DNA from 2 places in the Allorhizobium sp. Av2 genome. Region 1 is predicted to be linked to the other one. Evidence: predicted binding sites of a transcription regulator. Region 1 holds the regulator's gene; the other holds the start of a gene.
What was found. Region 1 encodes LexA, which represses DNA repair genes until DNA is damaged. Its sites were predicted from a motif close to TGTTCNNNNTGTGTTCNG; they were not measured.
Positions count from the first base shown of each region.

Region 2: FS819_RS28970 (LexA family protein) is a predicted target of LexA. The motif match lies at 1,726-1,743, and genes of this name have one in related genera.

Region 1 is NZ_CP192696.1:1,699,484-1,706,865, reverse strand. Features, by position in the region: gene FS819_RS08205 (ComEC/Rec2 family competence protein) at 1-1,982, shown strand, start outside; gene lexA (transcriptional repressor LexA) at 1,963-2,682, opposite strand; gene FS819_RS08195 (pseudouridine-5'-phosphate glycosidase) at 3,073-3,996, opposite strand; gene FS819_RS08190 (carbohydrate kinase family protein) at 3,999-4,958, opposite strand; gene recA (recombinase RecA) at 5,205-6,293, shown strand; gene alaS (alanine--tRNA ligase) at 6,463-7,382, shown strand, end outside.
Region 2 is NZ_CP192701.1:61,141-67,270, reverse strand. Features, by position in the region: gene FS819_RS28975 (Y-family DNA polymerase) at 1-1,249, opposite strand, end outside; gene FS819_RS28970 (LexA family protein) at 1,254-1,694, opposite strand; gene FS819_RS28965 (hypothetical protein) at 1,813-2,067, opposite strand; gene FS819_RS28960 (DUF2269 family protein) at 2,148-2,624, opposite strand; gene FS819_RS28955 (SDR family oxidoreductase) at 2,624-3,907, opposite strand; gene FS819_RS28950 (DUF4139 domain-containing protein) at 4,060-6,006, opposite strand; partial or broken gene FS819_RS28945 (L,D-transpeptidase) at 6,087-6,130, opposite strand, start outside.

The sequences.
Region 1 (7,382 bases):
CCGGTCTGCATATGGCGCTGGCCGGTGGACTGTTCTTCGTGGGGATCCGGCGCCTCTTGAGCCTTGTGCCTGGTATGGCGGAGGCCCGCTCGATCAAGAAGATTGCCGCAGCAGGGGCGATTGCCACCACGACCGGCTATTTTTTGATTTCCGGCTATGACATTGCCGCCCAGCGTGCCTATTTGATGATGGTCATCATGCTATCGGCGGCGTTCTTCGACCGGCCTGTGCTCAGCCTGCGCAATGCAGCGCTGGCGGCTATCCTGGTGATTCTCCTCTCGCCGTCGCAGGTGATGGGGCCGAGCTTGCAAATGTCCTTTGCGGCTACTTTTGCCCTGATCGCCGGTTTCGACCTGTGGCGCCAGCGCCCGCGATTGCCTCCCATCCTGCCGGCTATCCCGGTGCTGACAGTGTTGAAGCCGTTGATGACGGTGGTCAGCGGTATTCTGATGACCTCAGCACTTGGCGGTTTTTCCACCGCAATGTTTTCAGCGGCGCATTTCCATCGGGTAGGATTGCACGGGTTGGAGGCAAATCTTCTGGCCGCGCCTCTGATGTCGATGCTTGTCATGCCGGCGGCGATGATCGGTGTGTTGCTCATGCCTTTCGGTCTGGACCAATGGCCGATCCAGTTGATGGGGCTTGGCCTTGAGGGCGTGTTGCTGATTGCCAATAAAGTGGCGAGCTGGGGTGCGGGCTTTACCTTCGGCCGGTTCGAATGGTGGTTTCTGCCGGTCTCGGCGACGGGTCTGCTGATACTGACCCTGATGAAGACGCGGCTGAGGCTGATTGGTGTGGCAATGATGCTGACGGCGTTTGGCTATGAGGCGATAAAAACCGATCCGCCACTGCCTGATCTTGCCGTAACCGAAGATGGTCAACTGTTTGCTCTGTTTCGGACCGACGACCGCAATGTCTTGACCGTTGCCACCAACAAGAAGCGTCCGCCGGGTTTCGTTTTCAACCAATGGCGCTCAGTGCTCGACATTGCCGATCCGATTGCGCCTGAAATATTGCCCAAGCTGGCAGCTGTCGAAATGGAAAAAGGCCAACAGGGAGCGGGGGAAACAACGCGGGCCGGAAAAACAAAACCAAAGACGGGCGGCCAAAATGCCAAGGGAAGGGAGCCGGTCGAGCCACAACAGGCTATGGCGGAGATGAGGGTGGCAAAGGAGAAGGCCGATAAAAAACCTGATCTTTTCCATTGCCGCACCGATGCCTTTTGCCTGGCAAGACTCAGCAATGGTTGGACAGTCAGCCTGGTACAGAACCGCGACTATAGCCAGGCCGCCTGCGCCCTGTCCGACCTGATCGTCTCGACTGAGGTCAGTCGCGATGCCGTCTGCAAGGCGCCGATGGCATCAACTGCTTCCTCTGAAAACACCGGAATGACCGTTATCCGGGACGCTACGGAAGACGGCACTGGGTTGGACGTTGAAAATGAACGGATGATGGCCGATGATGATGTGCTGGCATCTGACAACAGCAGCCCGTCCGTTCGCTCCCAAACGATTAGCCGGACGCAAGCGGGAGAGATTTCTGCAGCCAGTGCAACTACGGTACCGGGGCAGGACGTTGCCGTGCACACGGATAGCCACGTGACGGGCGGTGCCTCAAACTCGGACCAGAATTCCCCGTCCCGAATAGAATCGGGTGAACCTCTCGCGTTCTCGCAAACCGAGAAGGCCGCTACCGCTGGAACGATGCTGTCACGTCCCCCGAAAGTCCTGACCCGTAACGATTTGCGACGGTTCGGTGCAATGGAAATCACGCTTGGTGATCCCGCCACACGAACGCTGCATATCGTTACGGCATTTCAAAATCAGTATCGGCCCTGGACTCGCCATCGTTATTTCGACTGGCGCAGCAATCGCTATGACCGGCCGGATGGTACGGCCCACGCCAATGTTCCATCTGCTGCCAGCGACGACGCCCAGTCAGGCGCTGGAGATGGCAGAGAGCTTAGTGATAGCGACGAATAAGACCGACGAGCTTGCCCTGGATTTTTACCCGGTCCGGTCCGAAAATCCGGGTTTCATAGGCCGGATTGGCAGCTTCCAGCGCGATCGACGCCCCACGGCGGCGGAAGCGTTTCAAGGTGGCTTCCTCGTCGTCTACCAGAGCAACGACGATATCGCCCGGATTGGCCGTGGTGGCGTTGCGGATGATCACCGTGTCACCATCGAGAATGCCGGCTTCGATCATCGAATCGCCTTTGACCTCAAGGGCGTAATGTTCGCCGCTGCCCAGCATTTCCATCGGCACGGAAATGTCATGGGTGTTGTTCTGGATAGCGGAGATCGGCACGCCTGCCGCGATACGGCCCATCACTGGTATGGATGAGGAATTGCGTACTTCCTCGACCGGTTTGGCCGGAGCGGATGGCACTGCCTGCAACTTGCCTCGGCTGCCTTCAATGACGGATGGCGAAAATCCTGTGCGTCGGGGCGGTATGCTGGACGTCATGGCCTCCGGCAGCTTGATCACTTCCAGTGCTCGCGCGCGATTTGGCAAGCGACGGATGAAGCCGCGCTCTTCCAAAGCGGTGATCAGCCGGTGAATGCCGGATTTGGAGGCGAGGTCCAGAGCGTCCTTCATTTCATCGAAGGAGGGCGGCACCCCAGACTCCTTCATGCGCTCGTGTATAAACAGCAAAAGTTCCTGTTGCTTGCGAGTCAGCATTGGGACCTACCCTTTGAATTATGAAACAAATACAGAACATACGCTATCTGTTCCAGTTGTGTTCCGCAAGTCCTTCTTGCAAATTTCCTTCGATGACGCACCGATAGACGGTCTTGAGAAGGAGCGGGACCAGAAGCATCCTTTAAATATGGGAGGTTGAGAGGCTCGTATCGAAACAGTAAGTCTTTGCTTTCTTGATCTGACGCCTGTCAGTTGGGAATTGGCAGAAAGAGAGAGAAAATGGATACTATCTAAAAGGTGAAATTGCAGAATGAAATTTTGTTGCAAGTCGGTGCAGCACGCATAGGCAACGGTAAAACAACGACAATAATCTGTCGCAGAGTTTGATCGGGGACATTATCACCCCCGATCCGCTTCGATATCAGTGGCTTACAGCATCGCGACGGCAATTTCCGCTGCAAGACGCGCGTTGTTTTCCACCAACGCGATATTGGTAATCAGGCTGCGGCCGTCGGTGAGGTGATAGATTGCGTCGAGCAGGAAAGGCGTCACGGCTTTGCCGGTGATTTCCTCGCGTTCGGCAGCGGCCAACGCCCGGCCAATATAGATTTCCATCTCCTCGCGCGCAATTTCGTCTGCTTCCGGCACGGGATTGGCGATCAACATGCCGCCGTCGACGCCCAATTGGTCGCGTACCTTCTGGAAATTGGCAATTGCCGCCGGGCTTTCCAGTTTGAGTGGGCTTTTCAAGCCCGATTCTCTCGACCAGAAGGCTGGAAACTCGTCGCTGTCGTAAGTCACGACAGGTACGCCACGGGTTTCCAAGACTTCCAAGGTCTTGGGAATATCAAGAATGGCTTTTGCTCCGGCGCAGACGACGATGACCGGAGTACGCGCCAGTTCTTCCAGGTCGGCTGAAATGTCGAAGCTTTCTTCTGCGCCACGATGCACGCCGCCGATGCCGCCGGTGGCAAAAACTGAGATGTTGGCGCGGGCGGCGGCGATCATCGTCGCGGCTACCGTGGTAGCGCCGGTGCGGCGTTCGGCAATGGCGTAAGCGAGATCGGCACGAGAGACTTTTAGGACATCAGTCATTTGCGCCAGTTTTTGCAGCTGATCTTCTTCCAGCCCGATATGCAAAACGCCTTCAATCACTGCAATGGTCGCTGGGACCGCACCACCGTCGCGAATGATTGCCTCCACGCTTTGCGCCATCTCGACATTTTTCGGATAGGGCATGCCATGGGTGATAATGGTGGATTCCAGCGCGACTATTGGAGCGTTGCGCGTCTTGGCCGCAGCCACTTCGCGGGCGTAAACGATGGGCAGGAGCGGGGAAATCGAACGGGTCATGATCAGGAACTCGTTTGGCGGGAAAGGGCGCGCGGCTCGCCAACAAGGCCAAGGCGCACGGCGAGGCGATCTGCGGTGAGATCCTCGTCTGTTGCCCTGTCTGATAGCAGGGTCAGGCCAGCCAAGGCAACACCGTGGCGCAACGCCAGCGGCAAGGGACTGTCATTCACTCTTTGCGAAAGCACTCCTGCACAAAGCGAATCTCCAGCCCCAGTCACATCGGCCAGTGCTTCCAGTGGCGGTGGCGTCAGGGCGTAGTCACCATTTGCATCGAAAGCCACGACCGGTCCTGCACCATTGGTGACAACGCCGCCATGCAGGCCCTTAGCGCGAAGCAGGTCCGGCCAGTCATTGGGATCATCCGGCCTTGACTCAGTCAGTACCGCGGCTTCGGCGCTATTGAGAAATAGCATGTCGAGGCTGTCGAGGCAGGGGGCGTATCGCACCACCTTGGCCGGTGAAATGCCAATGCCAGCAAGAGGTTTGCCAAGCTCGCGCGCCAGGGCCGCAATTGCCTCCAGCGTCTCTTGCGGCAGGTTGGCATCGACCAACACATATCGAGTGGCCTCGAAAGCCTCGCGAACGGCGCGTACTTTCAGACGGCGCGGCGTGAACAAACGGTAGAGCTCCATATCGGCCAAGCCGATCACCAGATTGCCGTCTTTTTCTAAAATAGCAGTGTAGCTTGGTGTGTTTCGATCCAGAAAGGTGAAAGGCCGGTCATCGACTCCAGCCGCTTCGGCTGCGACCGCCACCCGCTGGCCAAGCGCATCGCCGCCGCGGGGGCTGATCATGGCGACACTCAGCCCAAGACGTGCCAGCGCGCGCGCCGCGTTAAAACCACCACCACCCGGTTCTTCCAACCACCGCCCTGGATTGCTGGCACCAGGGATGGTTTCCGCATCGATGCGTCCGCGCCGATCAATGTGCGCGCCGCCCAAAACGAGAATATCGAGACTCATACCTGCCAGCCTCCTGGAAACAGTGAAAATTCGAATCGCGAAGGCGCCATTCCGAAGGATGTAATGGGCTGGAAACCAATTTCTCTTAACGGCCAATGCCATGGAAACATTAAGAGAACACCCGTCGGATTAAAAAATAAACACAAAGACTTGGGCAAGACTTGCAAAAGCGGAACAAACCATGTACATAGTCGCTGTCTGCTGTTTCGTTGCCTACGCGGCTTCAATAACCTAAAGGTGGTTCAAATGTCACAAAATTCTTTGCGGCTCGTAGAGGACAAAACGGTGGATAAAAGCAAGGCATTGGAAGCGGCCCTGTCGCAGATCGAGCGATCATTCGGCAAGGGTTCAATCATGAAGCTTGGTGCGAACGAAAAAATCGTAGAGGTTGAAACCGTATCGACTGGCTCTCTCAGCCTCGATATCGCGCTCGGCATTGGTGGCCTTCCCAAAGGCCGTATTATTGAAATTTATGGACCGGAAAGCTCCGGTAAGACCACGCTTGCGCTGCAAACCATTGCTGAGGCGCAGAAAAAAGGTGGCGTTTGCGCCTTCGTCGATGCCGAGCATGCGCTGGATCCAGTCTATGCCCGCAAGCTGGGTGTTGATCTCCAGAATTTGCTGATCTCGCAGCCAGATACCGGCGAGCAGGCCCTGGAAATTACCGATACGCTCGTGCGGTCGGGTGCAATCGATGTGCTGGTGATCGACTCGGTTGCTGCGTTGACGCCGAAAGCTGAAATTGAAGGCGAAATGGGCGATAGCCTGCCGGGCATGCAGGCGCGGTTGATGAGCCAGGCGCTGCGCAAGCTGACGGGCTCGATCTCGCGTTCGAACTGCATGGTGGTTTTCATCAACCAGATCCGTATGAAGATCGGCGTGATGTTTGGTTCTCCGGAAACGACGACCGGTGGTAACGCCTTGAAGTTCTACGCATCGGTGCGCCTCGATATTCGCCGTATCGGCGCGGTCAAGGATCGGGAAGAGATCGTTGGTAACCAGACCCGCGTCAAGGTGGTCAAGAACAAGATGGCGCCGCCCTTCAAGCAGGTGGAATTTGACATCATGTATGGCGAAGGCGTGTCGAAGACCGGCGAATTGGTCGATCTGGGCGTCAAGGCCGGGATCGTTGAGAAAGCCGGGGCCTGGTTTTCCTACAATAGCCAGCGCTTGGGGCAGGGCCGGGAAAATGCCAAGATCTTCCTGCGCGATAATCCTGCGGTTGCCGATGAAATCGAAACAGCGCTTCGCCAGAACGCTGGTCTGATCGCCGAGCGTTTTCTAGAAAATGGCGGTCCAGACGCCAATGACAATGTCGGTGTTGACGACGCCTGATGGACTGGGACCGCTTATCTGGCGGTCGGACCTGTTGATTGTTGCGGGCTGGGGATCTACATCTCCGGCCCTTTTCTTTCGTTAGGCTGGACAGGCGTCATGGCGGACGATAAAAGCCGTTGTTTTCTGACGTCTGTCCGGCAGCGGACACTTATTCCAAGGGCATCCCATGAGCGGCGTAAATGACATTCGGTCGACCTTCCTCAATTACTTCAAGACCAATGGTCATGAAGTTGTTGCGTCGAGCCCGCTCGTGCCGCGCAATGACCCGACCTTGATGTTCACCAATGCCGGAATGGTGCAATTCAAGAATGTCTTCACCGGATTGGAACACCGGCCTTATTCCCGTGCGACCACAGCGCAGAAATGCGTTCGGGCCGGGGGCAAGCATAACGATCTTGACAATGTCGGTTACACGGCGCGTCACCACACGTTTTTCGAAATGCTGGGCAATTTTTCCTTCGGCGACTATTTCAAGGAAAATGCCATCGAACTGGCCTGGAACCTGATTACCCGGGAATTCGGCATTGATCGCAACAAGCTTTGCGTCACCGTCTATCATACCGATGATGAAGCCTTTGGCTTGTGGAAGAAAATTGCCGGTCTGCCGGAAGAGAAGATCATCCGGATTGGCACCAGCGACAATTTCTGGGCGATGGGTGACACCGGTCCCTGCGGTCCGTGCTCCGAAATCTTTTATGACCACGGCGACCATATCTGGGGTGGACCTCCGGGTTCTGCCGATGAGGATGGCGACCGGTTCATTGAGATCTGGAATCTGGTTTTCATGCAATATGAGCAGGTGACCAAGGAGCAACGGGTCGACTTGCCGCGTCCGTCCATCGATACCGGCATGGGCCTGGAGCGGGTTGCAGCCCTGTTGCAGGGCAAGCATGACAATTACGATATTGACCTGTTCCGTGCCCTGATCGATGCATCTGTCGATCTGACGGGCGTACCGGCTGAGGGCGAGCGCCGGGCCAGCCATAGGGTGATTGCCGATCATCTGCGGTCTTCTGCGTTCCTGATTGCGGACGGTGTGTTGCCATCGAACGAAGGCCGCGGCTATGTTCTGCGCCGGATCATGCG
Region 2 (6,130 bases), on a different replicon from region 1:
GCCGCGTCGTGTAGCGCGGCGATCTCATGTCGGCCTTGGTCGCAAAGGGCTGTTTAAAGCCCTCTGACGCGAGAATAAGGGTCTTCTTGCCCCATCGATCGTTCACTGCATCAAGAGCCGCTGACAGCCTTCCAGATCGCTCCTGTTCGTGTGCAAAAAGGTCAACGGGAGCAAGCTCGGCGGGGATAAGGTCGTCCAGTATGATCCCGGCCTTGGTATAAGCGAAACCGTTCCCTGCCGGATCGCCCTTCCAAGCTCTGGCGGCGCAGGCAAGTGCGGTGCCGACGAGCGAGGTTGTCGCGTTTGACGGTGGGGAAAGGCGAGCTGTCCTCGATCCGCTGTCGCGGGCCGATCCGTTGTGCGGGTTTGTGTGAAAGAAAACCTGCATATGGCTGGCGACGAGGCCGTGATTGCGAAGCTTCTCGGCCGCTCTGGTCGCATGGGCGGTGATCGCCTGCTGCAAGACGGCGAGAGATGTCATGGGACTGCCAGCGGATCTTGTGACGGCCATTCCTTTACGGGTTGGCTCGATGTCCTGAATGTCGATGCAACGCAGCCCGTTCAACTCGGACACGGTGCGCTCAAGCACGACTGTTCCGATCTTTCGAGCGAGCGGAAGGGGCATGTCGCGCAACTGCGAGACGGTGTGAATTCCGATCTCTCGAAGCTTGGCGGTCGTTCTCGATCCCACGCCCCACACTTCCGAAACATCGGTGCGAGCCATGCAATAGCCCGCGATCTCCGTGTTCATCAGGTCCGCGACACCATTGAAGACCGGGTTTTTCTTCGCAATGAAATTCGCGAACTTCGCGAGCGTCTTTGTCGGCCCGATCCCAATGCAGGTTGGGATTCCTGTATTCTGGCGGACGGTTTCCCTCATCTCGGTCGCATGATCGAGCATTCGTCCACCGAAGCCAGAAAGATCAACGAAAGTCTCGTCTATCGAGTAAACTTCTGTTCTCGGGGAAAAGTCGGCGATCGTCGCCGCCACTCTGCGGCTAATGTCGCCATAAAGCGTATAGTTCGATGAAAAGAGACGAATGCCGTGCTCTTTCGTCTTCTGCTTAAAATGGTGCGCGGGCTCCCCCATCCCGATGCCAAGGGCCTTTGCTTCATTCGATCTCGCGACGGCGCAGCCATCGTTATTTGACAGGACAACCACGGGCTTGTCGCGCAAGCGCGGGTCGAAAAGCCGCTCGCAAGAAACATAAAAATTATTGCAGTCGATCAGCGCTATCGGTTCAGCCATAGCTTCAATCGACTGGATAGCGACGGGCGATGCCCGCGACGATGCCGAATATTTCAGTGGTTTCGAGCACGGCGAGCGGCGGGTAGCGTTCGTCGGAACGCGCCTCAAGCCACATTCGACCGTCGCGCTGTGTCAGCACCTTCAGGAGCATGTCGCCGTTGTGGTAGGCAAGGACCGTTCGTCCTGGCTTCACCTTTCCTGCCCGATCAATGGCGACGAAATCGCCATCAAGGATGCCTGCGCGACACAGGGAGTTGCCACTCACGCGATACCAGAATGTCGCGTGTTCGTGTCGTACCATCCAAGCTATGAGGTCTATCGGATCTTCTAAGTCATCGCCTGCCGGTGACGGGAACCCGGCTGAAATCCGCAATCCAGCAGTCTTAATCTCGCGAACGATATAATCGACGGAAACAGGCTCAATGGCCGAAAAATTGGTTTTCATAGAAAGCCTCGGCATTGCTGGCTGTTATATTCGTTCCTATTATGTTCTCATGTTCAATTGAGTCAACTCAGATTCGTCGGATCTTCGACGGAGGGGTGATCGAACGGTTAAAATGCCTTCAAAAGAGCTCTGGCTCTCTATTTCGCCTCGCGAAACAGTTCATAACTGAATTACAGACCCCTTTTGCAAGCCATGCGCCGTGTGAAAGCACAGCAACAATAAGTAGGATACCCCACCATGCGCCGCCTGACATGCCAAAAATAGCGATCACGGCTAAGGTTGTAACCCCGAGTGTCGGCAGCGTAGAAAGCATTGCCAATAGGGATCTTTTGACCAATTCTATAAAGCGCGCATCCGACTCTTTCTTATTCACAACCAATCTCCTCTACATGGGCCTTTTTTATACCTCAAGAGACTATTCTCTGCAACAATTCCGCCATCGCGCGGCAGCTTCTAGAACGATATGTCGGGTTTCGTGAGCATCAACCACATGATGGCCAGGACGGCAAAAAACGCAGGGAAGCCGCAGGCAAACCAGATACGATAGAGTCGATACCATTGCGCCGGTAGCGGCTCCCCCAAGGAAGCTGCTGACCTTGCGAGATCGCGCAGGCGGATCTGTATCCAGACGACAGGAAGCCAGAATAGTCCCGTGAACACATAGAGCGCGAGCGACAGAGCTATCCAGCCTTCAGTCAGCGACCAGCCGATACTATCCGCGAGGAGGTATCCGGTGATTGGCTGAACAATGGCAGCAGTGGCCGTAAACAGCGTGTCGGCTATGACCACGGTCCCCGATACATGCGCAATGAGCGCCGGATTATCGGTTTGTCGTACCATGACCATGAAGAAGGCTATGCCAGCGCCGGTCCCGAACAAGACCGTCGCCCCGACGACATGCGCAAGACGCAGCCACTCTGTGAGATCCATCATCTCTCATCCAACGTTGCCAGCGCCACAAAGCAAAGCGCAATTGACGGAAGCACTTTCACCAGAGGCCCGAGAGGATCAAGCCATAGACTTGGCTCCAAGATCGTTCCGCCAGCGAGATAGGACGCAGAGACGATCAGCATTCCGATCATCGCCTTTTGGGCGAAAGGCCGCATCAGCACAAACAAGCCCAACGCCACATCGAGCGCACAAGTCGCGAGGGTGACACCCATTGCCATTGCGGGTGACATGAAGGGGAGGAAGTGCGTTGCGGCGCGAGAAGGGTTCGCGAGCGGAACGAGGCCCGACAACAGCCAGAACGCTGCAAGGGTAACGACGGCGACAGGCTTCAGGAGGTACAGCCGGGCAAACCAAAGATCCTGAACGCCTGAAGGGTGAGCGTCCAACGTCTGTTGAGCCGTGCGAGCCAATGCAGGCGCCTGCACAGACTGACGGATCGTTACCCCCGCCTCCATCACCTTCATTGCCGTTGAGCGCAGCGGCGAGCGCCAGCCAAGCTGCCCCGCAATGTCGGCCAGATAGGTGACGATCCTGCCTGCGGCAGAAGGAACGGCGACAATCTTCGCAGGCGCGAGCCCAAGCCATTGCCGGTGCAGTTGCACCAGCTCGCCCAAGGTCATTTGCTCTTCCGCAGCAAGATAGATGTCAGCGCCAGACGGAAGGCGACCATTCACAGCCATCGCCACCGCCTCTGCAACATCATCGACAGCTACAGTCTGGACCTTGCTACCGGCGTGAATGAGGGGAAGGGCGAAAGGCATACTGGCAAGAGCACGCAACAACGCGCTTCCGCCATGAGCATTGCGGCCAAGCACGAGCGCAGGCCGCAGGATAACGTATTCCAGCTCACTCGCGGCCAAAGCCTCATCAGCTCGACGCTTTGTCGCTAAAAATGGAAGTGTGCCGGCACCGCCGTCTGTACGGGCAGATATCTGGATTATGCGCCCCACGCCTGCCAATGACGCCGCCTTATACAGCGCCGCCATGGCCCGGTCCTGCGATGCAGCCAGGTCATCGGCCAATCCGTCTTGCAGAGCACCAGCGCAATTGACGATGGCCTGTTTGCCGTCGATCAAATCCCGCCACGTTTCGGCGCTTGCCATAGCGGCTAGGTCGCCTGCTACCCATTCTACCGACGCCCGCTTATGCTTCGCTCGCTCCACGTGCCGCCCGAAACCGGTCACATGATGCCCGTCTGCGATAAGCCGGGTTACTACTGAGGTGCCTATAAAGCCGTTCGCTCCGAGAACTAGAATTCTCATCAAACGCAGGCACCTGACCGCAGCTCCGCGTTAAAGGCGACGATCGATTCGTCTTTGTTCATCCATACGCCTCTATTCTTCACGCTGCCTCTCTTGACGCCGCAAGTCCTCTGCCCGGGCGCGCTCCCGCGCCGTAGCTTTGGCGATGCCTGTCAGAACGTCCTAATGATATTGCCAACCTTCTCGGTGAAGTCGTCCAGAACCTTTCGCTGCTCGATCCGCTGACCTTCGATAGAGCCAAGCTTGTCTTCCAGCACATTGAGTTGCTTGTCGAAGCGGTTTTTTGTATCGCCGTCGCCGACAGCTTGCAGATTTTCGCGGACCCGAGCCTGCTCTTCTGTCGCCCGGCTGTAGTCCTGATCTAGCACTTGCAGTTTTACCTGCGCGTCATTCTGGCTCCGTCGTGCATTTGCAAGTTCAGCAAGCTTTGCCTTCGTCTCGGTATCCGCTGCTGCATCCTGCCAAGCTACCAGAGTGAAGGCGTCCGCATCGATGAGTGAGATGGTTTCGTCGTTGACCAACTCGAACCGAGTTTCGACAGTCTTGATTTCACCGGCCTTCAGCTTGGCCTTGATGCGATAGTCGCTGACGGTAGCCTCGTCCTGCGCCTCTGCCTTGAATGTCCATCCGCTACGCTTTGGAACCTCTATCACGACAGTGCGCTCTCCGTCCTGAGCGCCTGTAATGGTATATGTCGCAGCCTCGACGGTTGATGACTTCGTGTGGATCATACCGTCGATCACTTTGAGGCTGACAATCTGCTGGCTGGTTTTTACAGATGCGTCGACATTCACCTTCTGGTCGACCGCAAAGCTCACGGACTGCTTTCCATCTCGCGGTAGGCCATTGATCTGAGCATCTCCGATATATCCGACCTTGTCGTCGTAAACGGTCATGATGCCCGGCGGCAGGCTAATCCCGGCGTTGTTTTCGATCAAAGCGGCAGCGACCGGATGGTTGCTTGCCATACCTGCCCGGTAGAGCGAGACCATTTCGGCCTTCACGCCTTGATCGATGATGGGAACGGACACCGTATCGCCATTCTTGATGTTGTAGGTGCCTTTAAGGGCGAACGTGGATGTCACATCCTGTTCGGCCGCGTTCGACTGCTGGCCTAGCGCCATTGCGAACGGAGCTGGAGCTGATGCCTCAAAATCCATTGCGTCAGCCATTGGCGCGGCCTCGACCCGGTTTGCTCCCTCCAAACTGCGCTTAGCCGCCATCATCGGCTTTGCCATCGCCTGTGGGAGGATCGCCGCTGCGGTGTCGATTGGCACTTCGGTGCGGTCACGCATGAAATGTTGATGGAGTGCCTGCTTGAGGGTGACCGGCTTGCCTGAAGAGAGTGTCACGCCTACGTTGGTCCAGTCCTCTCCCGATGCATTTTCGAACACGGCCCAAGCTTGCAGCCGAACTTCGCCTTCCTTGCTGGTCACCAGACGATATGACGTTTTCCAGATCGGTGCCGGAACCACGTAGGAAATATCGACGTTCCGCGCTGCCGAACCGTCCAGCTTCAAAGTCACAGTCCGCGCACCATCGGTGTTGCCTCTGGCAATAACATCCATGGCTGTCTTAAGCTTTGCTTTGACAATGGCATCGAGAATTTCGACCTTTGTCCCCGGCATTGCAGCCATGGCAATTTCGCCATCATCCGTCATCACGGATAGTTGCCAGGTCTTGGGCGTCTTTTCGCCTTCGCTGGCGGTCACGCCTAGAACAATACCTTCCTTGTCGCCTGCCTTGACCCGCGCTCCCTTGATAGCATCCAAAAGCTTTGGCATCGAGGACAGGTCCGAAGCCTTGAAGGGCAGCGTCCGGAAGGTCTCCTCAAGGGGATTTGGCCCCGCAAGCGACAGGCTCTTGACCCGCCCCATGTCGTCACGGACAACCAGGCTTTTCAGGACATCGTCAATCTGGTCGAGCGGGACCTCAATGGTGATTTCAGAATCTATGCCGACCTCAGCAGACCTGATGATTTCGGCAAGACCTCCGGACGACAGGGTTACAGATTTCACCGGACCATTGACGGCGGCGAAGGCTGTTGTTGAAACGAGTGTGAAGAAAAGGGCTGGAAGAACCCGTTTGGTAATCATCATGAAAGCTCCCCTGCTTGGACTATGGCGACGTAACAGACAGTTCCCGGCTGCTCATTCAAGCGGTATCACTGGTGGACAGTAACAACGGCAGGAAGGTTTGGGTTCTTTCGGCGCATTTCTGCCG